DNA from 3 places in the Allobosea sp. 05T422_2 genome. Region 3 is predicted to be linked to each of the others. Evidence: predicted binding sites of a transcription regulator. Region 3 holds the regulator's gene; each other region holds the start of a gene.
What was found. The regulator PhoB, encoded in region 3, activates phosphate uptake and scavenging genes when phosphate is short. The targets are predictions, from matches to a motif close to TGTCATNNANCTGTCAT.
Positions count from the first base shown of each region.

Region 1: a site for PhoB is predicted at 1,542-1,558, ahead of AC1DJT_RS15400 (BtaA family protein). Genes of this name have one in related genera too.
Region 2: a site for PhoB is predicted at 2,338-2,354, ahead of AC1DJT_RS25585 (UDP-2,3-diacylglucosamine diphosphatase). Genes of this name have one in related genera too.

Region 1 is NZ_JBFTLD010000077.1:652-6,895, reverse strand. Features, by position in the region: gene AC1DJT_RS15405 (class I SAM-dependent methyltransferase) at 1-242, opposite strand, end outside; gene AC1DJT_RS15400 (BtaA family protein) at 239-1,489, opposite strand; gene msrB (peptide-methionine (R)-S-oxide reductase MsrB) at 1,651-2,091, shown strand; gene AC1DJT_RS15390 (acyl-CoA dehydrogenase family protein) at 2,148-3,803, opposite strand; gene AC1DJT_RS15385 (ATP-dependent helicase) at 3,922-6,244, shown strand, end outside.
Region 2 is NZ_JBFTLD010000190.1:161-5,581, forward strand. Features, by position in the region: partial or broken gene AC1DJT_RS25570 (helix-turn-helix domain-containing protein) at 1-185, opposite strand, end outside; gene AC1DJT_RS25575 (DMT family transporter) at 348-1,271, opposite strand; gene AC1DJT_RS25580 (SDR family oxidoreductase) at 1,499-2,278, opposite strand; gene AC1DJT_RS25585 (UDP-2,3-diacylglucosamine diphosphatase) at 2,403-3,215, shown strand; gene AC1DJT_RS25590 (glycosyltransferase family 4 protein) at 3,215-4,294, shown strand; gene AC1DJT_RS25595 (cation:proton antiporter domain-containing protein) at 4,233-5,421, opposite strand, start outside.
Region 3 is NZ_JBFTLD010000067.1:8,339-25,790, reverse strand. Features, by position in the region: gene pstB (phosphate ABC transporter ATP-binding protein PstB) at 170-970, shown strand; gene phoU (phosphate signaling complex protein PhoU) at 1,019-1,738, shown strand; gene phoB (phosphate regulon transcriptional regulator PhoB) at 1,772-2,470, shown strand; gene AC1DJT_RS14300 (YnfA family protein) at 2,590-2,910, opposite strand; gene AC1DJT_RS14295 (TIGR03862 family flavoprotein) at 2,985-4,202, shown strand; gene greA (transcription elongation factor GreA) at 4,212-4,679, opposite strand; gene AC1DJT_RS14285 (DUF1801 domain-containing protein) at 5,243-5,659, shown strand; gene uvrB (excinuclease ABC subunit UvrB) at 5,845-8,502, shown strand; gene nirK (copper-containing nitrite reductase) at 8,681-9,811, shown strand; gene AC1DJT_RS14270 (formylglycine-generating enzyme family protein) at 9,862-10,743, shown strand; gene AC1DJT_RS14265 (redoxin domain-containing protein) at 10,886-11,524, opposite strand; gene AC1DJT_RS14260 (protein-disulfide reductase DsbD family protein) at 11,547-13,718, opposite strand; gene AC1DJT_RS14255 (ABC transporter ATP-binding protein) at 13,999-14,763, opposite strand; gene AC1DJT_RS14250 (ABC transporter permease) at 14,751-15,503, opposite strand; gene AC1DJT_RS14245 (ABC transporter substrate-binding protein) at 15,523-16,548, opposite strand; gene AC1DJT_RS14240 (Lrp/AsnC family transcriptional regulator) at 16,709-17,176, shown strand; gene AC1DJT_RS14235 (hypothetical protein) at 17,186-17,452, opposite strand, start outside.

The sequences.
Region 1 (6,244 bases), on a different contig from region 3:
GCCGAGACGTCGAGACCGTAGCACTGCGTGCCCGGATAGGTCCGGGCGAGCTTGATCAGGTTGCGCCCTGTGCCGCAGCCGATTTCCAGGATCGCGCTGCCCGGCGCAGGATCGAGCTCGGCGATGAGCCGGTCCCGGCCAAGCAGATAGAATTTGCGGCTGGCGTCATAGATATGGCGCTGGTGGCGATACATCCGGTCCATCAGSCCGGCGGCCTCGGTCGTGGCGCGGCCAGCGCTCATGCCACCGCCCCCTGCAGCACATGGAGATGGAAGGCGCCATAGATCGACGAGCGATCGCGCGCTCCAAGCTCGCGGCTGCGTGCTTCCTCATAGCGCCATTGCGCGAGAATCGAGGCCGGCACCCGGCCCGGCAGCAGCCGCTCATCGGCAGCCGTCCGGAAGATTACGCGGGCGCCGGGTCGCGCCGTGCGCGTGATCTGCGTMCAGAGCGCCGTGAGATCCGCATCATTCATCCAGTCCTGAGCATCGAGCAGCACATAGGCATCGCAGCTCTTCGCAGGCTGGCTCTCGAGAAAGGCCGTGATCGCGCTCTGGTGATAGGCGACGTGGCCCGCCCGCTCTCGAACGGCCGCGAAATTCCGGCTTTCAAGATAGGGCGGCAAGGATGCGTTCTCGTCCGTCGCATAGCCCCGTCCAAAGGCCTGCCGGGCAAAATAGTTCGACTTCAGGTCGAAGCCGCAGGCCAGCCTTTCAAGCCGGCGCCGGAGCACGCCGCGTATCCCGGCGTCGCCGTCAGCCGCGAGGGCCTTGTACTGGGCCGGCGGGATGCCCAGCCCATAGAGCGAGGCCGGCTGGCGCACCAGCCAACGCACMAGGGGCTTGTCGAAGACGGGAGCGATATGCCTGTCGAACAGGGCGCGCTGCTCGGCCATGTCGCGAGCCTGCAGCATCACGCGCGGATCGCAGCCGAGCGTACGGCCAAGGAGATGTCCAGCCCCGATGAAACGGCCGAGCAGGCCGTACCGGTAGAAATTGCGGGCAAAGACCTGGATGCGCCGGCGCCCGCTCAGGCTGCGGCCTTCCCAGTAGCTGCGAGAGACGGCATCGAGGCGTGGCGCGATCTCGGCGTCATAGAGCGCGATATTCGCCTGCGATTGCGCCTCGCCGAAAAAGCGCAGGAACTGCTCATGGCCTGCCAGGCTGTCGAGTGCGGCGAGCTTGAGCTTGCCGAGCGCGATATGGGCGCCATTCAGATCGACAGCGCTGATCTTCGCCGGGTTGGCGGTGAGATAGGACAGGATGTTGCAGGAGCCGGACGCGATTGCCACGACATGATCATCGGGGCGCAGGTCCAGTGCCTCCATGTCGACGACCGGGTCTTCCCAGATCTGCGGATAGACGAGCCCGGAAAAGGCCAGGGTGAACAGGCGCTCCAACATCCCCGCCCGCGACAGCGGCTTGCTGCGATGCACCGCCGTGGTCAGGCCCATTGTGGTTTCCCGCCGAACCGTACGCGCCGTCTGCATTCTTCGTTCCTCGCGCGGTCCGTTGTGATGGCGAGCCGACTAGAGGAGTCGCGTGACGGTTGGGTGACGCGCCTTGCGGATCAGCTATCCGTGAGGGCGGGCTGACGTGGAGCGCAATCATCCCCATATTCCGCCCGAAACCTTTGAACGGGAGAATGACGATGGGACTGTCCGGACTGTTCGGCGGCAAGGTCAGGGAAGCCGGTGAGTTCGAATTCCAGTTGACCGACGAGGAGTGGCGCCGCCGCCTGACCCCGGAGCAGTACCACGTGCTGCGCGGGCATGGCACCGAGCGCGCCGGCTCCTGCGCCTTGAATTTCGAGAAGCGCGCCGGGCGGTTMACCTGCGCCGGTTGCGGCAACCCCTTGTTCCAGTCCGGCAAGAAATTCGAGAGCGGCACGGGCTGGCCGAGCTTCGACCAGCCACTGGAGGGTGCGGTCGGTATCAGCGAGGACAATAGCTACATGATGCAGCGCACCGAGGTGCATTGCGCCCGCTGCGGCGGCCATCTCGGCCATGTCTTCCCTGACGGCCCGCCACCGACCGGACTGCGCTACTGCATCAATGGCGTGGCGATGGATTTCGCTCCGGCCGAGGCCTGAGCCAGTCGGCCGGCCGCGCTCCCCTTCGGGAGGGCGGCCGCGCAAACGCGTGAGTGCTATTCCACCGCCGGGACGGCCCGATGCGCCAGCGCGGCAGCATCCACGGACGCCGGCAGATCGCCGAAATGGCCCGACCAGCGCCCCTCGAGCCGCGTCGCGATGAAGGCGTCTGCGACCATGTGAGGTGCGTGGCGCAGCAGCAACGAGGCCTGCAGCGCCAGCGCCAGCCGCTCGACCAGCCGCCGCGCCTGTCCTTCGCTTCGCACCAAAGTGGGTATCTCCGACTCCAGCGCGCTCAAATGCGCATCAAAGCGATTGTCGGCGCCGGCCGCGCGTCGCATCTCCTCGATCAGCGCCACGAGAGAGCCCGGCTCTCGCTCCAGCGAGCGCAGCACATCGAGACAAATGACGTTGCCCGAGCCCTCCCAGACGCTGTTGAGCGGCGCCTCCCGATAGAGCCGGGCCATGGGGTTTTCCTCGATAAAGCCGTTGCCGCCATGGCATTCCAGCGCCTCGACCACCACCGCCGGCGCGCGCTTCGAGACCCAGTATTTCGCAATCGGCGCGCCGATCCGCGCCAGCAACCGGTCGCTCTCGCTCGTTTCCTGACGGTCGAGCGCCGCAAACAGCCGAAAGGCGAGCCAGGCTGCAGCCTCGGCCTCGATCGCAAGATCGGCCAGCACGTTCTGCATGATCGGCTGATCGATCAGCCCGCGCTGGAAGGCGCGCCGATGGGCCGCGTGATGCGCCGCCAGCGAAACGGCGAGCCGCATCTGCCCGGCCGACGCCGCCGCAATGTCCAGCCGGGAGCCCTGGTTCATCGCCAGGCCGGTGCGCAGGCCCCGGCCTGGCTCGCCGATCATCTGGCCGATCGCACCGCGGAATTCGACCTCGGACGAGGCATTCGAGCGATTGCCGCATTTGTCCTTGAGCCGCTGGATCGCCACGCCGTTGCGCGAGCCGTCCGGCAGCCAGCCCGGCACGACGAAGCAGGAAATGCCCTCGGCGGTTCGGGCCAAGGTCAGGAACAGGTCGGAATGCGGCACCGAGAAGAACCACTTGTGCCCGGTCAGGGACCATGTCCCGTCGCCATTGTCCTCGGCGATGGTCTGGGTCTGGCGCAGGTCAGAGCCTCCCTGCTTCTCGGTCATTGCCGTGCCGACGGTCGCCCCTGTCTTGGCGGAGGCGGTCGTCTGGCGGCGGTCATAGCGGTTGGAGCTGACCAGGGCGCCCCACTTGCTCCAGAGGTCGGGTTCCTGCCTCAGGACCGGGATCGCGGCATAGGTCATGCTGATCGGGCAGCAGATGCCGCTTTCGCCCTGACTCCAGAGATAGGAGAGCGCAGCACGCGCCACCTGTGCGCCCGGGCCCGGCCTGTTCCATGCGAGCGAATGGGTCTCCTGCTCGATCGCAAGCCCCATCAATTCGTGCCAGGCCGGATGGAACTCGATCTGGTCGATGCGGTTGCCGAACCGGTCATGCGTCCTGAGTTCGGGCGGGAACCTGTTCGCCAGTCGCGCCAGGTCCTGCACCTGCGCCGAGCCGACAATGCGCCCTGCCGCGTGCAGGCGCTCCGAGGMCCAGCCTGCATCGAAGGCGGTGGCCGCCGCCTGCAACACGGGATCAGCCGCGAAGGCGTCGTAATCGCACAGTATGGGAACCTGGTTCGTCACTTCATGGGTGGAATGGCGGGAGGCGATATCCACATTCATCGCGGCGCGTCCTGACGATCGGGCGAGCATTCAACGCCCAACAGCCTTATCCAGCAATCTGCGGCGCGACAGCCTATATTGCCTCTGGAACGAATCACGATCAAAGCGACCTGAAGCCTTGTCCGATCACACCACGTCCGCCCCTCTGCCCCGCCCCGGCGGCCTCGCCGCCCGCGCCGCCGCACAGCCGGCGGCAGGCTATCTGGCAGGCCTCAACCCGGAGCAGCGGCAAGCGGTCGAGGCCACGGATGGCCCTGTTCTGGTCCTGGCAGGCGCCGGCACCGGCAAGACCCGTGTGCTGACCACGCGCATCGCCCATCTGATCGCCACCAACCGCGCCTATCCGTCCCAGATCCTCTCGGTGACCTTCACCAACAAGGCAGCGCGCGAGATGAAGGAGCGCATCGCAAGCCTCGTCGGCCCCGTGGCCGAAGGCATGCCCTGGCTCGGCACCTTCCACTCGATCTCGGCCAAGATCCTGCGCCGCCATGCCGAGCTCCTCGATCTGCGCTCGGACTTCACCATTCTCGATACCGACGACCAGATTCGCCTTATGAAGCAGGTCATCACGGCCGCCGGGATCGACGAGAAGCGCTGGCCCGGCCGCATGCTGGCGGGCTTCATCGACAGCTGGAAGAACCGCGGGCTTGCCCCCAAGGACGTGCCGCCGGGTGAAGCCGGCGTCTTCGCCGGAGGCAAGGGCGGCGCCCTTTATGCCGCCTATCAGGAGCGGCTGAAGACGCTGAACGCAGTCGATTTCGGCGATCTGCTGCTGCACTGCCTGACGCTGTTCCGGGAGCATGCCGATGTGCTCGCGACCTATCATGAGCGCTTCCGCTACATCCTGGTCGACGAATATCAGGACACCAACACCGCCCAGTATCTCTGGCTGCGCCTGCTGGCGCAGGGCCGGCGCAACATCGCCTGCGTCGGCGACGACGACCAGTCGATCTATGGCTGGCGCGGCGCCGAGGTCGACAACATCCTGCGCTTCGAGCACGATTTTCCCGGCGCGGTCGTGGTCAGGCTGGAACGGAACTACCGCTCGACCGGGCATATCCTCGCCACCGCCTCAAAACTGATTGCCCGCAACGAAGGCCGGCTCGGCAAGACATTGCGCACTGAGGACGAAGCCGGGGAGAAGGTCACGATCACCGGCGCCTGGGACAGCCAGGAGGAAGCCCGCCTGATCAGCGACGAGATCGAGGCGATGCAGAGCAAGGGCGAAAACCTTGCCGAGGTCGCCATCCTCGTCCGCATCTCCGCCCAGATGCGCGAGATCGAGGAGCGCTTCGTCCATGTCGGCGTGCCCTATCGCGTCATCGGCGGCCCACGCTTCTATGAGCGGGCCGAAATCCGCGACGCCATGGCCTATCTGCGCTGCGTGGTGAGCCAGACCGATGATCTCGCCTTCGAGCGCATCGTCAATGTGCCGAAGCGCGGGCTGGGCGACGCGACGGTCCAGCTTCTGCACAACCACGCCCGGGCAACCGGCCTGTCGCTGCTGCAATCGGCCCGTGCCGTGGTCGAGACCGAGGAACTGAAGCCGAAGGCCCGCACCGCGCTGCGCGAACTGGTCGAGGCCTTTGCCCGCTGGTCGACCAAGGCCGAACACATGAAGCAGGGCGAGCTTGCCGAGCAGGTGCTGGAGGAATCCGGCTATACCGAGATGTGGCAGAAGGATCGCTCGGCCGATGCCGCCGGCCGCCTCGAGAACCTCAAGGAACTGGTGCGCTCTCTGGACGAGTTCCCAGACCTGCCGGCCTTCCTTGAGCACGTCTCGCTGGTGATGGATGCCGATGGTGGCGAGGCCGGGGCGCGCGTCAGCATCATGACACTGCACGCGGCCAAGGGGCTCGAATTCGATACTGTCTTCCTGCCCGGCTGGGAGGAAGGCCTGTTCCCGAACCAGCGCGCGCTCGACGAAAGCGGCCGCGCCGGGCTGGAAGAAGAGCGCCGCCTCGCCCATGTCGGCCTGACCCGGGCCCGCAAGCGCCTGAAGCTCCTCTTCGCCTCGAACCGTCGGATTCACGGCCTCTGGCAATCGAGCCTGCCGAGCCGCTTCATCGACGAGTTGCCGGAGGAGCATGTCGAGGTCGTGCAGGCGCCGTGTACCTATAGCCAGGGCGGCTACGGCGCCTCGCGCTTCGACCGCATGGAAAGCTTCGGCTCCTCATACCAGACACCAGGCTGGCAGCGCGCTCAGGAGAATCGTGCGCGGAACGGCGGCGGCTCAGGCTTCTCGGACAACAGCGGCCGCGGTTTCGGCCAGGGTGGCTCGGGCTCGGGCCGCCAGCGCGGCCCGGTGCTGATCGAGGGCGAGTTGACGGCGAAATCGACCGGCAGCTCCGCTTTCGATGCCGGCGCCCGTGTCTTCCATATCAAGTTCGGCCCGGGCTCCGTCGCGAGCGTCGACGGTAACAAGCTGACCGTCGATTTCG
Region 2 (5,421 bases), on a different contig from region 3:
TTGGTTTCGTTGCGCTCGATCTGGCTGATGATCGACTTGGCAACGCCCGACTGCTCCGCGAGCTCGGAAAGCGAGAGATTATAGGCCTTGCGCAGGCGCTGGATCGTCTTGCCGAGCTGGCCCGAGATGACCTGGGCTCCGGATTCGAGCTCGCGCCCGCCACGTTCCTTGGTCTCGATACCCATCCTGATACCTGTCACACGAATGCTGATCGTTTGCGGAAGCGAACAAACGTTTGTCTAACCGGACAATGCCTGTTCCAGTTGGAAGGAGCAAGCTGGAGAGGGGCGGGCGACGGCCGAGGGCGGCTTCGTCGGGGCGCCTTTCACACAATTCTGCCCGTGTTCTCAGGTCGCCCGCGTCGGGCCGACCTCGCGCGTCTCCCGCTTGAGCAGACCGAGCTGCTTCTCGCGCAGGATCACATAGATGCCGGATGCGATGACGATGGCTGCGCCGATGAGCACGGCTGAAGCCGGCCAGTCGCCGAAGACGAACCAGCCGATCGTAACGGCCCAGAGCATCGTCGAGTATTCGAACGGCGCGATCAGCGAAGCGTCGCCGTAGCGATAGGCCTGGACCAGGAAAATCTGGCCGAGCCCGCCAAGAATGCCGATCGCGACCATGAGTGCGGCGTCCTGAAGATCGGGCATGCGCCAGCCGAGCAGGATGGTGAAGAGGCCGAGCGTCGTCGTCATCAGCGTGAAATAGAAGACGATCGCGCCGGTGCGCTCCGTCATGGTCAATTGCCGCACCTCGATCGAGGCAAAAGCCGAGCAGCAGGCGCCGGCAAGGCCGAAGGCCGCGCCGATTGCCGGTGCATTGCTGCCAGCGATCTGGAAACTGCCCAGATGCGGGGACAGCATGATCAGGACGCCGATGAAGCCGATCGTCACCGCGCTCCAGCGATAGATGCGGACACGCTCCTTCAGCACCAGAGCTGCAAGCACGACGACTGCGAGCGGCGCGGCATAGCCGAGCGCGACCGCGTCCGGGAGCGGCAGAAAGCTCAAGGCTACGAAGCCGCAGAACATGCCGGTCGAACCGATCACCCCCCGCTTGAAATGGCCGCGCAGATTCTTGGTCTTCAGGGCAGCAGGAATTTCGCCGCGCCAGCCGAGCCAGAGCAGCAGCGGGATCAGCGCGAAGAAGGACCGGACGAAGACGAGTTCCCCTGTCGGATAACGGGCCGCGATCGCCTTGATGCCAGCCGACATCAGGGTGAAGGACAAAGCCGAGATCAGCTTGAGCGTGATGCCGAGGAGAGGAGACAACGGTGCTGCGCGTACGTGTCGGGGGAGAGAGTCTTATAAAAGACTTGTCCCTCTAGATCACGTTCGCGCGTCCGGTCCAAGCGCAATGCTTGCAACCCTGATGCCCGCGGCGGCGCATGCGTGCCGGGGAAGCGTGCTGGATGCGGGTCTTGCGCGGCAGGAACTGGGAGAGAATTCCTGCCCCGGACAGCAAGGCTCACCGGGGCAGATGCTGGCCTTGCCGCGTCTCAGAACGTTCCCTTGAAGACGCCGCCGTCGATCAGCAGGTTCTGGCCGGTGATGTAGCCGGCATGGGCGCTTGCCAGGAAGGCGCAGGCCTTGCCGAACTCCTCGGCGCTGCCGAAGCGCCTCGCCGGGATTTCGGCCATGCGGCCCTTCGTCATTTCTTCGGGCGTGATCCCCTTGATKGCCGCCATCTTGGTGGTCGAGCCCTTCAGCCGATCGGTATCGAACATGCCGGGCAGGATGTTGTTGATGGTGACGTTGGCATATGCGACCTCGCGGGCGACGCCGGAGAAGAAGGCGGTCAGACCGGCGCGTGCGCCCGACGAGACATCGAGCCCGGTCAAGGGGGTCAGCACGCTCATCGAGGTGATGTTGACGATGCGGCCGAAGCCGCGCGCGATCATGCCGTCGACGACACGCTGCATCAGTTCGACCGGCGTCGCCATGTTCTGGATGACGCCTTCGAGTAGCGCTTCGCGCGAGACTTCGCGGAACGGCTTCGGCGGTGGGCCGCCATTGTTGTTGACCAGGATGTCCGGCTCCGGCGCGGCGGCGAGCAGCGCGTCCTGACCTGCGCGGGTCGAGACGTCGGCAACGACCGCGATCACGGTTGCACCATACTTGGCCCGGATCTGGCTTGCCGTGGCCTCCAGCGTGGTCGCGTCGCGGCCGTTGATGACCACGGTGCATCCGGCCTCTGCGAGGGCCTCGGCGCAGCCGCGGCCAAGCCCCTTGCTCGAGGCGCAAATGATGGCCGTACGGCCGGCAATACCCAAATCCATCGCGTTTCTCCCGAGCTTTCGCTGATGTTCAGCTGAGCAGAACCACGGATTGAGTTCTGCGTCATCAAAGCGCAATGCAAATCAGACACACGCCGCAAGCAATGCAACAAGATGGGCTGGCGGCATGAGCGACGAGGACGAGGCGAAGCAGGTTCGCAGCATCTTCATCTCCGACCTGCATCTGGGAACGCGAGGAGCACAGGCCGATCTCGTGCTCGAATTCCTGCGGGCCTATGATGCTCCGCAGATTTATCTCGTGGGTGACATCATCGACGGCTGGCGGCTGAAGAGCGGCTGGTACTTCCCGCAGGCGCATAACGACGTCGTGCAGAAGCTCTTGCGCAAGGTGCGCAAGGGTTCGCGGCTGATCTACATCACCGGCAACCACGACGATTTCCTCCGCGACTTCACTGGAAGCGAGTTCGGCGGAATCCACATCGCCGACCATGCGCTGCATGAAACCGCTGACGGCAAGCGCCTGCTGGTGATCCATGGCGATCTGTTCGATCTGGTCGTGCGCAACGCAAAATGGCTCGCCCTGCTGGGCGACTGGGCCTACACGGTTGCGCTTGCGTCCAATACGGTCGTCAACAAGGTCCGTCGCCTCTTCCATCTGCCGCACTGGTCGCTCTCGGCCTGGGCCAAGCAGAAGGTGAAGAATGCGGTCAATTATATCGGCGAGTTCGAGACCTGCCTTGCCGCCGAGGCCCGCCGCCATGGTGCAGACGGCGTCGTCTGCGGCCATATCCATCACGCCGCACATCGCAAGATCGACGGGCTCACCTACATCAACACGGGCGACTGGGTCGAAAGCTGCACGGCTGTGGTCGAGCATCATGACGGCCGCTTCGAGGTCATTCGTTGGCCGCAATACCGGCTCAAGAGCGAGCCCGTGCGGCCGATCCCGCTGCCGGCTCTGGTCAGCGAGGCCGCCTGATGCGCGTCCTCATCGCGACGGACGCCTGGCGCCCCCAGATCAATGGGGTCGTCCGGTCGCTGGAGCAGATGGTCGAGGCAGGACCGTCATTCGGTGTGACGCCGCATATGCTGACGCCCGACGGATTTCGGCAGATCGGCTTGCCATCCTATCCCGATATCCGCATCGCGCTGGCAACGCAGGGCGCCATCGCCCGGCGCATCACCGATTTTGGGCCGGACCACATCCATATCGCGACGGAAGGGCCGATCGGCTGGCTGACCCGCGCCGTCTGCCTCGCGCAGAAGCGGACGTTCACGACGAGCTACCACACAAGGTTCCCGCAATATGTCGCGGCCCGCTGGCCCATCCCGGAACGCTGGAGCTACCAGTTCCTGCGCCGGTTCCATGGGGCGGCTGCCGGGGTCATGGTCTCGACCGCGACAGTCGAGGCCGAACTGAAGGAGAACGGGTTCGAGCGCATTCTGCGCTGGGGGCGAGGCGTCGATCTCCAGCAGTTCCATCCGCGCCAGGCAAGCGTGCTCGACCTGCCGCGTCCCATCTTCCTCAGCGTCGGGCGCGTCGCGGTCGAAAAGAACCTGGATGCCTTCCTGTCGCTGCGCCTGCCCGGCAGCAAGGTCGTCGTCGGCGATGGCCCGGCGCGCGCGGATCTGCAGCGGGCCTTCCCGGATGTGACATTCCTGGGCACGCGCGAGGGCGACGACCTGGCCGCGATCTATGCGTCGTCGGATGTCTTCGTCTTTCCGAGTCTGACCGACACCTTTGGTATCGTGCTGCTCGAAGCCGCGGCAAGCGGGCTGCCCGTTGCCGCCTTTCCGGTGCAGGGGCCGAGCGATGTCTTTGCCGGCAGTGGTGCCGCCGTGCTGGACGAGGATCTGCGGCGCGCAGCGCTAGCGGCCTTGCGCATCCCGCGCGAAGCTTGCCTGGGACTTGCCGCAGGCCATAGCTGGCAGAGCAGTGCCGAGCAGTTCTACGGGCATATCCAGCGGATTTCCCGGCGCGCTCCGGTKCAGAGCATTACAACCTTCGCGAACGCCCGTGCCGGGGAAGCGCAGGCGCAGGAGCGGCAGCGGGCTTGAGTTCGCGCCGAAACACATCCCTTCTTTCGTGCACGGAGGCGATGACGAGGCCCATTGGCACGCCAAGGCCGACAAGTGCTGCCTCCGACAATTGCAGACTGGCCTCGATGGTCTCCGGCACTGCGTCGTTGACGCCGAGTTCATAGAGATGCCGGGCATGGGCGGCGTCGCGGGCGCGCGCCACGATGACGAGATCGGGGCGCAGAGCCCTTGCCGCCTTGACGATCTCATCGACCGCACGGTGGTTGTGGATCGTGACGATCAGGGCGCTTGCGTCGACCACGCCGCAGAGTTTCAGGAAGTCGGGCTTGGTCGCGTCGCCGAAGAAGGCGGGTCGGCCAGCGCGCCGTTGGCCGGCGATCAGGATCGGGTCGGAGTCGAGCGCGATATAGGGCTTCTTGTGCTCTTCCAGCATCGAACCGACGAGCCTGCCAACCCGGCCGCAGCCGATGACGATCGCACGCCCCGCATGATCGTCGGGCGGCAGGATCGTAGCCTCCTCAGGCAGTATCACCGGCGGCGCGAAACGCGCCGCCATATGGCGTGCTACACGAGCCAATAATGGCAGCGCCACCATGGTGAGGGACACCGCGGCAAGCACGAGGCTTGCCGCGTGCTGGTCAACAAGCTTCGCGCCGACAGCCGCATTGAGCAGCACGAAGGCGAATTCGCCGCCCGGAGCGACCATGATCGCGGTCTCGAGCGCTGTCGGGACGGAGAGAGCCAGCAGCCGGGCCAGGCCCAGCACAACCAGCACTTTGGTCAGGAGAAGGCCGGCCGCGATGCCGAGGATGATTGCGGGCTGGGCTGCAAGCTGCGCGGGATCGACACTCATGCCCACGATCAGGAAGAAGACGCCGATCAGCAGGGATTTGAACGGCTCGATCGTGACTTCGATGGCGCGCCGATACTCGGTTTCGGCCAGGAGCAGGCCGGCGATGAAGGCGCCGAGGCCCATGGAGAGGCCAGCTGTTGCCGCCACAAGTCCCGTGCCGAGTGCCACCAGCAGAGTTGCGGCAAGGAAGCTCTCGGAGCTGTCCGTCGAGGCGACAAGGCGAAAGAGCGGACGAAGCGCCAGCCGCCCGACCACCACAATGCCGGCAATCGCTGCGAAGGCGTGCACGAGC
Region 3 (17,452 bases):
ACCAGTTCGCCTCCGCCCCCTATGAGAACTGGCAGCAACTCGCCTGGGCCGGTTCGCTGATCATCACCGTCTCGATCCTGTGCCTCTCGCTTATCGCCCGCCGTATCGTGCGGGGCGGCAAATGAACGGCCTTAAACCCTCGTCGCGTTCGATCTGAAGGAACAAGTCGATGCTTTCGACGCTGGAACTGAGCCCGCAAGCGCTTGATGCCGAGGCCCCCGTCCGGATCGCGGTCAAGAACCTCGATTTCTACTACGGCGAGCACAAGGCGCTGAAGAACATCAATCTCGACTTCCGGGACCGCCATGTCACTGCCCTGATCGGACCGTCGGGCTGCGGCAAGTCGACCCTGCTGCGCATTTTCAACCGGATCTACTCGCTTTATCCCGAGCAGCGCGCCACCGGCGAGATCCTGCTCGACGGCCGCAACGTCATCAGCAACGATATCGATGTGAACGAGCTGCGCTCGCGCGTCGGCATGGTGTTCCAGAAGCCGACGCCCTTCCCGATGTCGATCTACGACAATGTCGCATTCGGCATCCGCCTCTACGAGAAGCCACCGAAATCCGAGCTCGATGACCGCGTCGAGGGTGCGCTGCGCCGTTCCGCGCTCTGGGACGAGGTCAAGGACAAGCTGAAGACCTCCGGCATGGGCCTGTCCGGCGGCCAGCAGCAGCGCCTCTGCATTGCGCGGACCATTGCCCAGAAGCCGGAAGTCATCCTGTTCGACGAGCCGACCTCGGCGCTCGATCCGATCTCGACCGGCAAGATCGAGGACCTGCTCGAGCAGCTCAAGACCGACTTCACCATCGTCATCGTCACCCACAACATGCAGCAGGCGGCGCGTATCTCGCAGTACACCGCCTTCATGTATCTCGGTGAGGTGATCGAATTCGACGCCACCAACACCATCTTCATGAACCCGCACAAGAAGCAGACGCAGGACTACGTCACCGGCCGCTTCGGCTGAACCGGCGCCCAGCCTTCCAACTGCTTTGCCGACAAAGGATACGCCGCGATGACTGATCACATCGTCCGCTCATATGATGCCGATCTCGAGGGGATCCGCCGCAGCCTGGCCGAGATGGGGGGCATGTCGGAGCGCATGCTCGGCGATTCGACAGTCGCCCTGGTGCGCCGCGACACCGGGCTGGCACAGAAGGTCATCAGCGCCGACCAGCGCCTCGACAATCTGCAGCGCGAGGTAGAGGAGAAGGCGGTGCTCACCATCGCCCGGCGCCAGCCGCTCGCCAACGACCTGCGCGAGCTGATCTCCGCCATCCGCATCGCCGCCGATATCGAGCGTGTCGGCGATCTCGCCAAGAATATCGCCAAGCGCGCGGTCGCCATCTCCGGCCAGTTCCAGCCGCCGTCGCGCGCGGTCGTCGGCCTCGAGCATATGAGCCGCCTGGTTCAGGCCCAGCTCAAGGACGTGCTCGACGCTTACGCCGTCAGCAACGAGCAGAAGGCCATGGAGGTCTGGCGCCGCGACGATGAGATCGACGCGCTCTATACCTCGCTCTTCCGCGAGCTGCTCACCTATATGATGGAAGACCCGCGCAACATCACCTTCTGCACGCATCTCCTGTTCTGCGCCAAGAATGTCGAGCGCATCGGCGACCACACCACCAACATCGCCGAGACGATCCACTATCTCGTCACGGGCGAAGCCTTGGACGCAGCCCGCCCGAAGCTCGACACGACCAATATCCTTCTGGACGCCGCCACCGGTGAGTGACCGGCGCCCGACACCTTTGGGACCGAGTGAGACATGCCTGCACGCATCCTGATCGTTGAGGACGAAGAGCCGCTGACCCTGTTGCTGCGCTACAATCTCGAAGCCGAGGGCTTCGAGGTCGACAGCGTCGCGCGTGGCGACGATGCCGAGCTGCATCTGCGCGATCATACGCCGGACCTCGTGCTGCTCGACTGGATGCTGCCGGGCCTTTCCGGCATCGAGCTCTGCCGGAGGCTGCGGACCCGTCGCGATACCGAGCGGGTGCCGATCATCATGCTCACCGCCCGCGGCGAGGAAACCGAGCGTGTGCGCGGCCTCGCCACCGGGGCCGACGACTATGTCGTCAAGCCGTTCTCGCTGCCCGAGCTGATCGCCCGCATCCAGGCGTTGCTACGCCGCGCCAAGCCGGGTCATGTCGCCGGCCTGTTGGCCGCCGGCGATCTCGAACTCGACCGCACCACCCGCCGTGTCCGCCGCTCAGGCAGCGAGCTGCATCTCGGCCCGACCGAGTTCCGCCTGCTCGAATTCCTGATGCAGGCGCCGGGGCGGGTCTATTCCCGGGCCCAGCTGCTCGACGCGGTCTGGGGCCGCGACGTCTATATCGACGAGCGCACCGTCGACGTCCATGTCGGCCGGCTGCGCAAGGCGATCACTCCTGACAACGCCAAGGACCCGCTGCGGACCGTGCGCGGTGCCGGCTATGCCTTCGACGAGACCTTTGCGCGGAGCTGAGACTTGGATCATCGGGGACTTGGATCATCGGGCCGGATATCGAATCCGCCCGACGATCTAACCGTCTATGGTTGCATCGGCCTTCCCGAAAACCGCAATCCACCTTTCGGGCCGATACCCTAGCGCGGCCCTGCGATAATAATCGCCGCGCCGGCGAGGCAGATCAGCCCACCGATAATGTCCCAGCGGTCGGGGCGAAAGCCTTCCACGGCCCAGAGCCAGGCGAGCGAACTGACGATGTAGACGCCGCCATAGGCGGCATAGGCCCGTCCGGCGGCTTCGCTCTCCGCCAGCGTCAGCAGCCAGGCGAACAGGGCGAGCGAAAACAGTCCGGGTACGAGCCACCAGATGGGCTTGTCGAGCCGGAGCCAGCCCCAGAACGCGAAACAGCCGGCGATTTCGAGAATGGCTGCGCCGAAATAGGCGGCGATGGTCGGCATGGTTCGTCCCTGTCGATGGCCTTCGGGGCGGGATTACCCTTGACCGCAGGGCGCGCTGACGGCAAGCCGGACCGATGCCCACACATCACGTCGCCATTATTGGAGCAGGGCCCTCCGGGCTGATCGCGGCCGAGCGCCTTGCGGCAGCCGGGGACACCGTCACGATCTACGATCGCATGCCCTCGCCGGCCCGCAAATTCCTGCTGGCCGGGCGCGGCGGATTGAACCTTACCCATTCCGAACCGCTCGACAGGTTCCTGCCCCGCTATCGCGATGCGCAAGCCTGGCTGGAGCCGGCCATTCGCGCCTTCCCGCCACAATCCCTGCGCGACTGGGCCGATGCGCTCGGGCAGGACACGTTCGTCGGCAGCAGCGGCCGCGTCTTCCCGCGCGCCATGAAGGCCTCGCCCCTGCTGCGGGCATGGCTGCGCCGGCTCGATGGTCTCGGCGTCGCCTTCGCGCCTGGGCAGCGCTGGACCGGCTGGAGCGAAGCGGGAGCTCTGACGTTCCGGAGCCGCGATGGCGCCGATGTCGAGGCGCGGCCCGACGCGACGCTGCTCGCGCTCGGCGGTGCGAGCTGGCCACGGCTGGGTTCGGATGGTGGCTGGGCACCCTTGTTGGCGGCGCGCGGCGTTGCGATCGCGCCGCTGCGCCCGGCCAATGGCGGTTTCACGGTCGATTGGTCCCAGACCATGCGAGAGCGTTTTGCCGGAGTACCGTTGAAGCGCATCGTCCTGAGCTTCGGCGGCCAATCCGTGCCCGGCGAGGCGATGATCGATGCGACGGGTCTGGAAGGCGGCGCGGTCTATGCACTCTCTGCCCCGATTCGCGAGACGATCCTGCGCGAGGGCAGGGCGGTCATCACCATCGATCTGAGGCCCGATCACGAGGCGGCACTGCTGGTCCAGCGCCTCGCGCATCGTCGCAAGGGCGTGACGCTGAGCAATCATCTGCGCAAGGCTGCAGGTCTTGCTCCATCCGCGATTGCGCTGCTGCGCGAAGCGGCGAAGGGGCCACTCCCCGAAGACGCGGAGAGGCTGGCCGCACTGATCAAGGCCGCGCCTCTGGTGCTCACCGGTCTCAGACCGATCGAGCGGGCGATCTCCACCGCCGGTGGCGTCGCCGCGGCCGAGGTCGAGGAAGGCTTCATGCTGAAACGCTTGCCCGGTACCTTTGTCGCAGGCGAGATGCTGGATTGGGAGGCGCCGACCGGCGGCTATCTGCTGCAGGCCTGTTTCGCGACCGGAGTCGCAGCTGCAGCAGGGATTCAGGCCTGGCTCGCGGATAGCTGAACGATCGCCTCAGGAGATCGCGATGATCTCGACCGCCTCAGTGCCGATGCTGACGCTCTCGCCAATGCCCTTGCCCATCAGCGCGCTCGCCAACGGCGCGACATAGGGCAGCGTTCCGTGTGCCGGATCGGCCTCGTCCTCGCCGACCAGCCGCCAGTTCTGCTCGCGCCCATCGGCCCGGCGGATCGTCACTGTCGAGCCGAAGCGGACGATGTCGTGCCTTTCCTGCGCAGGGGCCAGCTTGGCGCTGGCGCGCCGCGCCGCCCAGTAGCGGAACTCGCGCCGCGTCTGAGCGATCTCGGTGCGGTCGCCTCCGGCCAGCGCCGCCGCGTGTTCGTCATGCCAGCGCGCCAGCTGGGCCTCGATCTGTGCGAGCCCCTCAGGCGTCACGAGGTTCGGGTGAGGCGAGACTGGCCGGTCCGGCAGCTCGTCCAGGGTCCCTCTTTCCTCTGCTTCCTTGACGAAGGCGCGAGTCATTCTGGCCTCCTCCTATTGATCTCGGCACATCCGGCGAACCGGACCACAGCTTTCAGTGTTACGTCCTCACGACTGCTTGCGATGCAGCGCCAACCCGATGCTGGAATCTGAAGCGGCGATCACTTGGAGATGGGGATCAGGCACTGCCGAAGACAAGACCCGAACAGTCTACACCCCCGTGTCCGGCCGCACCATCAAGAGCAGAGCCATCGCGCGCTGCCCCTGGCCCCCGATCACGAGCGCAGTCCCGTTCCCAAGGGGGCAGCCGATGCCGGAAGAGCGCCGCGCTTGCGTCGGGCCGTCCGTCGCGGCCACCTTGATCCTGAGTTGCGAGACCCGACGGCGATCGTTGCGCGCGCAGGCTTCGATTGACTGACGTATAGCCCAATGATTATGAATGCAGATCAATAGCCAGAGAGTTATGCGTTGTGATCCGTGCAGACACACCGTGCTCTCCAAGACGTTTACCGGCCGGCCCAGCCTCTTCGAGAGGTTGCGCTGCGATCTCGAGCAGACGGTTGGCCCGATCCCAGAAGCGAGAGTTCCGGAGAGAAGGGAAGATCATGAGCCAGAGCGAGTCCCAGAACGAAAACTCCCCGTCTCGGATGATCGACGAGCGGATCACCGAGCTGGGCGACTGGCGAGGCAAGATGCTCTCCCAGCTCCGCGTATGGATCAGGCAAGCCGATCCTGAGGTGGTAGAGGAGTGGAAATGGCGAGGGGTTCCGGTGTGGTCCCACGACGGATTGATCTGCACTGGGGAGACCTACAAGAGCGTCGTCAAAATGACCTTTGCCAAGGGGGCCTCACTCGACGACCCATCGGGCCTCTTCAATTCCAGTCTGGATGGCAACACCAGGCGGGCCATCGACATCCACGAGGGTGAGACGATTGACGAAGGGGCATTGAAGGCTCTCATTCGCGCAGCCGTGACCCTCAACATGTCCGGCGGCTGCGGCAAGACCAAGTCCCGCGGATAAGCCTCGCTCCGTCTCGATATGCGCCGGCGCGCGATGAAAGCCGGACTTGCATCGCGCCCACCCCCGGGACCGCTTCAATCCGGCTTCTCCTGCCACGGTGTACTCCTGTCACCTGCTGTCAGTTATCCGCCTGCTGCGACGGCGTACCCCTCGCGCTCCGCCCGGTTTCGCCCCATATTGCCGCCATGCCGAAAAGCTCCGACACGACCGCCAAGGCTAAGCCTGCAAAAAAGCCCGCCTCCGCGCGCACGCCGAACTCCAAGGCCACCAAGCCCGAGTTGAAGCCGCTCGAGGGCTATCTCGCCGATCTGCTCAATCCCGCGATCAACCGCGGCAGGGCGGTCCCGGGCGGCGCCTCCGGTTTCAGCGACCAGCCGCAGGCCGGTTATGGCGAGCCGCGCCCCGGCGACACCAAGCTGAAGAAAAAGCCGAAGAAAGGCGACGCGGCCTCTGCCTTCGGCGAGGCCGAGGGCGAGACCGCTGCCTCCGTCACCGCGCATTCGCTGCAGCACCTGCTCGAGTCCGGCAGCCCCTTCATCGATCCCGGCAAGCCCTGGACGCCGCATCGCCCGGCCCGCCCGGACAAGTCCGAGGGCGGCATCGCCTTCCGCATGCAGTCGGATTTCGAGCCGGCTGGTGACCAGCCGACCGCGATCGCCGATCTCGTCGACGGCGTCGCACGGCAGGAGCGCGACCAGGTCCTGCTCGGCGTTACCGGCTCCGGCAAGACCTTCACGATGGCCAAGGTGATCGAGGAGACGCAGCGCCCGGCTCTGATCCTCGCCCCGAACAAGACGCTGGCCGCACAGCTCTACGGTGAATTCAAGAGTTTCTTCCCCGACAACGCGGTGGAGTACTTCGTCTCCTACTACGACTACTATCAGCCGGAGGCCTACGTCCCGCGTTCGGACACGTTTATCGAGAAGGAATCCTCGATCAACGAGCAGATCGACCGCATGCGCCACTCGGCCACGCGCTCGCTGCTGGAGCGCGACGACGTCATCATCGTCGCCAGCGTCTCCTGCATCTACGGCATCGGCTCGGTCGAGACCTATACGGCGATGACCTTCGCCATCAAACTCGGCGAGCGCATCGAGCAGCGTCAGCTCATCGCCGATCTCGTCGCCCTGCAATACAAGCGCACGCTTGGCGATTTCGCCCGCGGCACCTTTCGCGTGCGTGGCGATGTCATCGAGCTGTTCCCGGCCCACTATGAGGACCGCGCCTGGCGCATCGGCCTGTTCGGCGACGAGGTCGAAAGCATCTCGGAATTCGATCCGCTCACCGGTCAAAAGACGGCCGACCTCGAATTCGTGAAAGTCTACGGCAATTCGCACTACACCACGCCGCGCCCGACGCTGACCCAGGCTGTCAAGTCGATCAAGGAGGAGCTCAAGGCCCGCCTTGAGGAACTCAATCGCATGGGGCGCTATCTCGAAGCGCAGCGGCTCGACCAGCGTTGCACCTTCGACATAGAGATGATCGAGTCGACCGGTTCGTGCAACGGCATCGAGAACTATTCGCGCTATCTCACCGGCCGAAAGCCGGGCGAGCCGCCGCCGACCCTGTTCGAGTACCTGCCCGACAATGCGCTGGTCTTCACCGATGAGAGCCACGTCACCGTGCCGCAGATCGGCGGCATGTACCGGGGCGACTTCCGCCGCAAGGCGACATTGGCCGAATACGGCTTCCGCCTGCCGTCCTGCATGGATAACCGGCCGCTGCGCTTCGAGGAATGGGACGCGATGCGCCCGCAATCGGTGCATGTCTCGGCGACGCCCGGCGGCTGGGAGATGGACCGCACCGGCGGTGTCTTCACCGAGCAGGTCATCCGTCCAACCGGGCTGATCGACCCTCCGGTCGAGGTCCGCCCCGCCAAGCACCAGGTTGCCGACCTGCTCGACGAGATCAAGGAGGTCACCGAGAAGGGCTACCGCAGCCTCGTCACCGTGCTGACCAAGCGCATGGCCGAGGACCTGACCGAGTACCTCCACGAGAACGGCGTGCGCGTGCGCTACATGCATTCCGACATCGACACGATCGAGCGCATCGAGATTCTGCGCGATCTCCGCCTCGGCGCTTTCGACGTGCTGGTCGGCATCAATCTGCTGCGCGAGGGCCTGGACATCCCGGAATGCGGCTTCGTCGCCATTCTCGACGCCGACAAGGAAGGCTTTCTGCGCTCCGAGACTTCCTTGATCCAGACCATCGGCCGCGCCGCCCGCAATGTCGACGGCAAGGTCATCCTCTATGCCGACCACATCACAGGCTCGATGGAGCGCGCGATGGCGGAGACCAATCGCCGCCGCGAGAAGCAGGAGGCCTATAACCTCGCGAATGGCATCACGCCGCAGACGATCAAGCGCGCCATCGGCGACATCCTCGGCTCGGTCTACGAGCGCGACCATGTCACGGTCGACAAGGGTTTGGTCGATGCGCCGATCGCCGGGCACAACCTCAAGGCCGCCTTGGCCGATCTCGAGAAGCGCATGCGCGAGGCTGCCGCCGATCTCGAATTCGAGACGGCCGCCCGGTTGCGCGACGAGATCAAGCGCCTGCAGGCGACCGAACTCGCCATCTCCGATGACCCGCTCGCCCGCCAGAGCGATGTCGAGGCCTCGGCTGGCAAGTACAAGGGGGAGCGCAGCTACGGCGCGTCGGCGAACCTGCCGACACGGGCGCGCAAACCCACCGATGAGGACATGGGCCCGCATAACTGGGGCGGCGGCGAAGCCAAACCGGTCTCGCGTCCGCGCAAGCCGAACTTGGACGAGATGGGTCCGGTTCCGGAATCGCGGCCGAAGGGCGCGGGGGAACAGGCCAAGCGACGCGGCCGGCGATAGCTGCCCGTAGTGGCTCTGCCCGAGTCCAGCATCTGCCGTTCCCTGCTCCGGGCGCGCCAGCGCCACGGCCAAAGGGCTGCAAGACCTACCGCCCGAATGCTCTTCGACCTTGGTCCGTAGTTCCACGATTGCACCGCCGGTATCCTTTCGAATGAATGGTGCTCAAGGGGGGATGGCCATGGGACAGGCATTCGAGATTGCCGATGGTAAGGCCACCATCTCCCGACGTGCCGCCCTCAGGGGCGCCGCATTCCTGGCCGGGGCGCTGGTCGCTCCAGCATCGGCTCAGGTGCTCGATCTGCCGCGACAGAAGGTCGAGTTCGTCGCACCGCCCTTCGTTCATCCTCACGAGCAGGCGACCAAGCTGGGCCCAAGGATCATGGAGTTCAGGCTCTGGGTCGAGGAGAAGAAGATCGTTATCGACGAAGAGGGCACCACGTTGCAGGCCATGACCTTCAACGGGTCGATCCCTGGGCCGCTTTTTGTCGTGCACGAGGGTGATTATGTCGAGGTGACGCTTGCCAATCCCGACACCAACTCGATGGCGCACAATATCGACTTCCATGCTGCTGCGGGCGCATCAGGCGGTGCCGATCTGACCTTGATCAACCCCGGGGAGCAGACCGTGCTGCGCTGGAAGGCCACCCGGACGGGTGTGTTCGCTTATCACTGCATCCCAGGTGCCATGACCCCCTGGCATATCACCTCGGGCATGAGCGGCGCCGTGATGGTGCTGCCGCGGGACGGCCTCAAGGATGCGGCCGGACGGCCGCTTCACTACGATCGCGTCTACTACATCGGCGAGCATGATTATTACGTTCCGCGCGACGAGAAGGGCAAATTCAAGCACTACGACACGCATGGCGACGCCTACATGGACACGATGGAGGTCATGCGAAAGCTGGTGCCAAGTCACGTCGTGTTCAACGGCGCGGTCGGAGCCCTGACGGGCAAGAACGCGATGCCCGCAAAGGTCGGTGAGAACGTGCTGATCGTGCATTCCCAGGCAAGCCGCGACACACGTCCACATCTGGTCGGCGGGTTCGGAGACTATGTCTGGGAGACCGGCAAGTTCTCGAATCCTCCCGAGACCAATCTCGAAACCTGGTTCATTCGGGGCGGATCCGCGGGCGCGGCGCTCACCAAATTCCTTCAGCCCGGCATTGTCGGATACGTGAACCACAACATGATCGAGGCCTTCGAACTTGGTGCGACAGCCCATTTCAGGGTCGAGGGTCAATGGAATGATGACCTGATGACCCAGGTAAAGGCGCCCGAACCGATTGTGAGCAACGTCGCGCATAAATGATCTGACCATCACCCGCCTAGGGCCGTCGGACGGCCGCCTCGGGAGGCATCATGCTGTCCGCGTTCAAACTCATGGCCCTGGCCAGCGCGGCGCTGGCGCCCATCGCGATCTCGGCCCTTGCGCCGGGATATGGCACCGGATCGGCGACAGCACGTGCGCCGTTCCCGGAGCTCGTGGAACTGCGGTCCGGTACATTCCGTTACCGTGCCAGCGGCGAGTTCTTGCGGGACGGGAAGCCGATCATCGCGCCGATTGTGGCGGTTGCTGTCGACAGGCCGCTGGCTGTGATGAAAAATCAGGTCACGGTCGCGGATTATCTGCGCTGCGTCAAAGCCCGAGCGTGCCCGATGGCGGGCACCGACGCTGCTGCCGTTGACCGTCCCGTCGTCGGAGTGAGCTGGCGGGATACTCAGGCCTATGCGTCCTGGTTGTCACGCGAGACGGGGGCGACGTTCCGGCTACCGACGGACGGCGAGTGGGCCTATGCAGCCGCGAGCCGATTCCACGACGACGCCCTGCCGGAAAACCTCAGTGGCGGCGACCCCGGCCAGCGAGCGCTTGCGATCTATGACAGGGACGCGAGCCGCGTGACGACAGTCGCAAAGGCGCCACAACCGATTGGAAGTTTCGGCGCGAACGAGAATGGCCTTCTCGATTTGGCCGGCAATGTCTGGGAATGGACCGACACCTGTTTTCAGCGCATCGCCGTCGCTGCTACGGGGGCAAGGACGGCTGTCCTGGCCAATTGCGGGGTTCGCGTCGTTGAGGGCCGCCATCGGGCCTACATGGCGGATTTCGTTCGCGATGCGCGCGCCGGCGGCTGCGCATCCGGCACGCCTCCGAGCAATCTCGGCTTCCGGCTCGTACGTGACGACGTTTCCCGGCCCGGATGGAGCTTTGTCTTGGGGCTGGTCCAGCTGGTCGCGAGATAGGCGACGCTCAAGGAGACGCCCTAAGCGCCGGCCGGACCAGGGATCCGATCGTCGATGTGGCCGATCAGGCACCATGCCGCGCTGACCTCGACATAGGTGGATCGGCGGCACCGCGACAGTGCGGAGGCGGCGCTCGCTGCTGTCAGTTCAGCGGGGCGAGCTTGATCGCGCAGCCATAGGCCTTGGTTGTGGCTTCTGAGATCGGTTTGCCGGCCTTCATTTCGGCGACTGCCTGGCGCACATAGCTCTTGGCGCCGTTCAGGCTGGCGGCGCTGGCCGAGGGCTTGTCGTCGATCGCGCCCGCATAGACCAGCGTGCCCTTGCCATCGATGATGTACAGATGCGGCGTGGTCTGCGCGCGATAGGCGCGGCCCATGGTGCCCTTGGGGTCGAGCAACAGGTCGCTGGGGGCGGCGTTGCGCGAGGCGGTCAGCCCCTTGGCCTGGGCGGCCGTGACATAGCCCTGCTCACCCGGCGGTGAGGAGACGACGCTCAGCCAGACGATGCCTTCCTTCGTCATATCGCGCTGCAGGCTCTGCATGGTGCCGCTGTTGTAGTGTTTGCGGACATAGGGGCAGTCGTGATTGGTCCATTCCAGGATCACGGTCTTGCCCGCGAATTCCGGGAGCGACCGGGTCCGGCCGTCGACATCGAGCGCCGAGAAGGCGGGGGCCGGCGCACCGATCCGCGGGCCGCTCTGCGCGAGCGCCGGGGCCGCTGCGAGGGTGAGGCCCGCAAGGACCAAGCCTGCGATGAACCTCTGACGTGTCACAGCTGTCATGTCTGCCTCCGTCTTCCCAGGATCAGGGTCGGTTCTGCGCGGTCCTCGCCTCTTTGCCGGCGGCACGGCCGGCGGCCTCGACCAGCATGTCGGTCGTCAGGAGTTGCGGCAGGATTTCGGGCGGCGCGCCCTTCGTGCCGGGATAGAACAGGTAGAGCGGCACGCCGGCCCGGCCGTGCTCGGCAAGTGCGGCTGCGATGGTGGCATTGCGGTTGGTCCAGTCGGCCTTGAGATAGGCGACGTTCAGCTTGGCAAAGGTGTCCTTGACCTCCTGCCGGACCAGCGCGACCCGCTCATTGGCAAGGCAGGTGATGCACCAGGCCGCGGTGAAGTTGACGAAAACGGGACGCCCTTCCGCCTGCAGCGCGGCGACGCGCTCGGGAGACCAGGGCTCGATGTCGCCGGCCCGTGCTGCGTCCGTCGCGCTTGGAACGGCACTCTGCAGCACGAAGGCCCCGGCGCTGACGGCGACGAACAGGGCGAGAGCCGACAGGGCGACTCGGGTCCGCCCGCCAGCACTGCGGCCGAGGCCGAGCAGCCAGACGAGGAAGCCGGCGGCGAGGATCGCAGCCAGAGCGGCAAGCACGCCGCCGGGGCCGGCCTGGACGGAGGCGACCCAGACCAGCCAGGTCGCAGTCGCGAACATCGGGAAGGCAAAGGCCTGCTTGAGGATGACCATCCAGCGGCCGGGCTTGGGCAGCAGACGCAGCCAGCCGGGAGCGAAGGACAGGAGGACCACCGGCGCGGCAAAGCCGAGCGCCAGCGCCAGGAAGACCGCAAGCGCGATCTGCGGCGGTTGCGTCACGGCATATCCCATCGCCGCGCCCATGAAGGGGGCGGTGCACGGCGTCGCGACGATGACGGCGAGCGCCCCGGTCATGAAGGCGCCCAAGCGTCCGCCGCTGGAGGCAAGCCCATGTCCGGCACCCTGGACGGAGCCGCCGATTTCGAATGCGCCGAGCAGGTTGAGGCCGATCAGCACCATGATGACCGCCAGCACGATCACGACGGGCGGCGATTGCAGCTGGAACCCCCAGCCGATGCTGGTGCCGAGCGCTGCCAGCGCGATCACCGCGCCGGCAAGGATGATGAAGCTGGTAAGGACGCCGCAAAGGAAAAGCAGACCCTGCTCGCGCACCTCGGCGCGGCTCGCCTGCGCGGCCTGCGCGAAGCCGAGCGCCTTGATGAACAGCACCGGCAGCACGCAGGGCATCAGGTTGAGGATCAGGCCGCCGGCGAAGGCGAAGGCCAGTGCGGCCCAGAGCGTCAGGTTGCTTTCGGGCGCTGCGGCGACGCGCACCACGGCCGGGGCCTGGGCCGCTTGCGGCGCCGTGGAGGAATTGACCAGCGCAGGCTCGACATCGGCCATCAGGCTCAGCGCGCGCGGCACGCCGGCCTCGCGATAGGTGATGACCCCGCTGAGCTCGGTCTCGCCGACCTTGAACGAGCTGGAGCGGGCAAGTTGCAAGACCGTGCCGGCGGCAGTGTTCGTCGCGGTCTGCGGGGCTGCGTGCTCGATCAAGGTCTCGAGCAGCGGGAAGTAGCGCAGCTCCTCGACGGGCTGCCCGAGGCCCGGCAGCGCGAGGGCGAGCGCATCGCCGTCCTGGGTCAGCTTCGCCCGGAAATCGGCAGGTTGCGGCAGCGCGGCGCGGGCCGCATCGATCCGCGACTGTGCCGCCTCATCGGCGACCGGGGCCGGGCCGACCTTGAGGTCGAGCGTGAAGGAGCCTTCCTCGGGGATGCAGATTTTTTCGCAGACCAGCCAGGTCGCGTTCGCCTTGAGGGCAAGGCGCTCGCCCGGCTGTGCGCCTTCGGGAACGGTGATCTCCACCGGCAGCAGCACGGCATCGCTGAAGCCGAAATTGACGAGCGGCTCGACCGGGAGCGCCTTCGGCGCCGGCCATTGGATCGCACCGACGCTGAAGCCTGCGGGCAATGTCCACTCGATCCGCGTCGGTTCGCCGGAATCGCCGGGATTGGCCCAGTATGTGTGCCAGCCCTTGGCGATCTTCTGGCTGAGCGCGACCTGGAAGCGCTCGCCGGGCGCAACGACGTCGCGGCTGGAGAGCAGGGTCGCAGTGACGCGGGGGCTGGTGACCGCAGCAGATTCGGCGGCAAGGGCGGCGCCGGGCAGGAGCAGTGCGAGGATGAGAAGGCCCCGCCGCAGCAAGCCGTTTGTAATGCGCTCGACCATGTTTTCCGTCATCAAATCGTAAAGGCCTCAGCTCACCTGCCCCAGATTGGCGCTGCGCGCCAATGACAAGCCGGTGATAGCGCGTGAGCAGGGCCTTCTTCGGGCGTCAGGCGCAAGGATGCCCCGCGCTATGATGTCGCCCCGCGCACGGGAGCGTCACCATTCCGGACGAGCCGCGCAGCGCCGCCGTTCCGGACGCGATCATCGCTCCCGGCGCCCGGGAGGGTGTCCGAGGCTGCGCTGCGCGTCGGCTGGAATCACGACGTGGTGTGACCGGCGATCAGATCGCTGCGCCATCCGCGACGATATCGGCGCCAAGTCCGCGGCGCACGGCCCGCACGATCTCGGTCTCGGCGGCGGCCCCGCGGCGGCGCGGGCGCGGAGTGGCGATCCGATGCTCGGCGATGATCTGGCCGGGTGCGCCCGAGAGCACGACGACGCGGTCGGCGAGATAGGCAGCCTCGTCGATGTCGTGTGTGACGAAGAGCACGGTCTTGCCGGTGCTTTGCCAGACGCGGATCAGCTCGTCCTGCAGGGTTTCGCGCGTCAGTGCGTCCAGTGCCGAGAAGGGCTCGTCCATCAGCAGGATTTCCGGCTCGACCGCGAGCGCGCGCGCCAGCGAAACGCGTTGGCGCTGGCCGCCCGAGAGCTGGTGGGGCCAGCGCTGTGCGAGCTGACCGAGCCCCACGAGATCGAGCATCTCCTGAGCCTGCTTGAGCCGCGCAGGGCGCGAGGCCCGCCCCTCGAGCCCAAAGCCGACATTGGAGATCACCTTGCGCCAGGGCAGCAGGCGCGAATCCTGGAAGACCAGCGCGACCGGCCGGCGGGTCCGGTCCCTGGCATGGAAGATGACCTCGCCGCCGCTCGGTTTGGCGAGCCCGGCGATGACGCGCAGCAGGGTCGACTTGCCGACGCCGGATGGGCCGACAATGGCGAGGAATTCGCCGCGCGCGACCTGGAGGTCAAGCTTGTGCAGCACCTCGGTCGCTTCCCCGTCGCGGGTGAAGGTCAGCGACAGGGCCTTGATGTCGATCATGCTTTCCATCGCAGCACCCATCCCTGGAAAGCGACGAAGGCGGTGTCGAGCAGGCCGTAAAGCGCGGCCATGGTCAGCATGTAGATCACCACGATGTCGGTCGCGAGCAGGCTGGAGGCCTGCATCATGCGCTGCCCGACGCCGGCGACACCAAAGATCTCGGCGGCGACCACCGCCATCCAGGCCTGGCCAAGCGCGGTGCGGACGCCGACCAGAATGCCGGGCATTGCGGCCGGCAGCAGGATCTTGCTCAGACGCTGCCAGGCCGATCGGAAACCAAACGCATCCGCGACCTCGATCAGGTCACGATCGACGCCGCGGATCGCGCCCTGTGCCGCAAAGAAGACGATCCAGAACACGCCGATGGCGATGATGAAGACCGCCGCCGACGGATTGACCCCGAACCAGATGATGGCGAAGGGCACCCAGGCGAGGCCGGGAATCGGCCGAAGCACGCGCACGACCCAGGCCGTGGCTTCGTCCGCGGTGCGCGACATGCCGACGAGCACGCCAGTGGCAATGCCGAGGCCGGCGCCGACGATGAGGCCCGTGAAATAATGGCCGAGCGAGCCGCCGATCGCCGACAACCACGCGCCCGAGGTCACTTCGCGCCAGAATGCCTTCGGCAAGGCAGACGGGCCAGGCAGGAAGGCTGGGTTCACCAGCCCGAAATGAGGGATCGCCTCCCAGAGCAGCAGGAAGGCGAGGAGGCCTGCAAAGGCGAGGGCCGGAGCCCTGAGCGAGGTCAAGATCAGCCGCCGGATTCTGTCAGAGGGTTTTGATGGCGCGCTCGTAATACTGGGTCTCGAACAGGCCGTCGAAAGGCAGTTCCTTCTCGAGCGAGCCGAGCTTGACCTGATAGGCCTGCATGGCACGCGACGGCTCGATGATGACGCGCGGATCGATCGGGAACTTGCTGGCGGGCGAGGTCAGCGCCTGTCGGATCAGGGCCGGGTCGACGATGCCCTTGCCAAGCGCGGCGCCGACATGCGGGGCAGCCTTGTCGGGGTCCTTGGCGATCAGAGCGGCGGCACGCACCAGGCTCGTCACCAGCTTCTGCACGGCGTCCGGATTCTTGGTCACGAAATCGCCTGATGCTGCGACCACGGTCCCGGGCTGGCCGGGGAACAGCTCCTCGCCGCCGGCAATCAGCTTGATGCCGGGATTGCGGGTCTGGATGATCGACAGCGCCGGCTCGCGCACGATCGCGCCCTCGACAGCTGCAGCGAGCACGGCCTGCTGTGTCGCGTCGATGCCCATGGGCACGACCTCGACATCGGCCTTGTCGGCCTTGGCGACCTCCCAGAGCCAATATTGCAGGGTGGTGTTGGGCACCGAGCCGGCGGGCTGGGTCGCAAGCCGGGCCGGTTTTCCGGTGGCGGCCCTATGCGCCTCGAAGGCCGCAGCCGGTGCGGTGCCGGACGTAAAGAACTTGGCGAGCGCGGGAGCTGCCACGAAGACGTTCTCGGCAATCGCAGTTGCGGCCACGACGCGAATGTCGACGCCGCGCGAGCGGGCGACGGCAAGTGGCGCGATACCCGCGACATAGAGGTCGATCGTGCCCGAGGCCAGGGCCTGGATCATGTTCGGACCGGATTCGAAAACCGTGAAGGCGGCATTGATGCCGGCCTCCTTGAGCCAGCCTTCGCCATTGGCAACGAAGACGGGCGCCGTGCCGATGACCGGGATGTAGCCGACACGGGCTGTCACGCCGCTCTGGGCCCATGCAGCGCCGGCAAGGGGAGTGCTCGCGAGAAGCGAAGAGCCGGCGAGCAGAAACTGGCGGCGATCCATCGATCCATCCTTCGTGAAAATCGGTCCGGCGAGAACGCCGGTTGACAGATTGAGAAAAGGATTTTCTATCTGAAAGCAAGATGCGGGCATCGAAAAGATGATTTTTCTCTAGATTCCCAATTCAATAGGAAATTAGTTCTCCAATTGATGGGCTGAGAGAATGGATGCGATCGACCGGAAAATCCTGACTGTCCTGCAAGGTGATGCGAACATCTCGATCGCCGAGCTGGCCGATCGCGTCGGCCTCTCGCAGACCCCCTGCTGGAAGCGGATTCAGCGGCTGGAGGCGACGGGCGTCATCACCAAGCGTGTCGCGCTGGTGGCGCCGGAGAAGATCGGACTCGGGCTCACGGTCTTCGTCCAGATCGAGACCGCCGACCATTCCGGTCCCTGGCTGGAAAAATTCGCGCAGATGGTCGCGTCGATGCCGGAGGTCATGGAGTTCTACCGGATGGCCGGCGATGTCGACTACATGCTGCGCGTGGTGGTTGCCGACATGGCGGCCTATGACGGGTTCTATAAGCGGCTGATCGAGACGATTCCGCTGAAGAACGTCACCTCCCGCTTCGCGATGGAACGGATCAAGGCGACCACGGCCTACAAGGTTCCGGACCTGCCGAAAGTGTAAGGGTCGGGCTTACTGGGTCGGAACGGCAACCGCCGGCGCGACCGGGCGGGCCACGGCCGGTCGCGCCGGCTTGGGCCGTTCGGGCTTGGGTTCGGGCAGGCCGAGGCGGGCACGGATTGCGGCAGCCTTGGCCTCTGTGATGCGCGCGGCGCAGAAACCGAGCGAGCCTTCGCGCTGGAAATCACGGCAGGTCAGCTCACGCTCGGAGGTGAACCCGGCCTGTTCCCGCGCGATGCTGCGCTGCGTGCTGAGATCGCCCTTGGCTGCAAGCGCGCG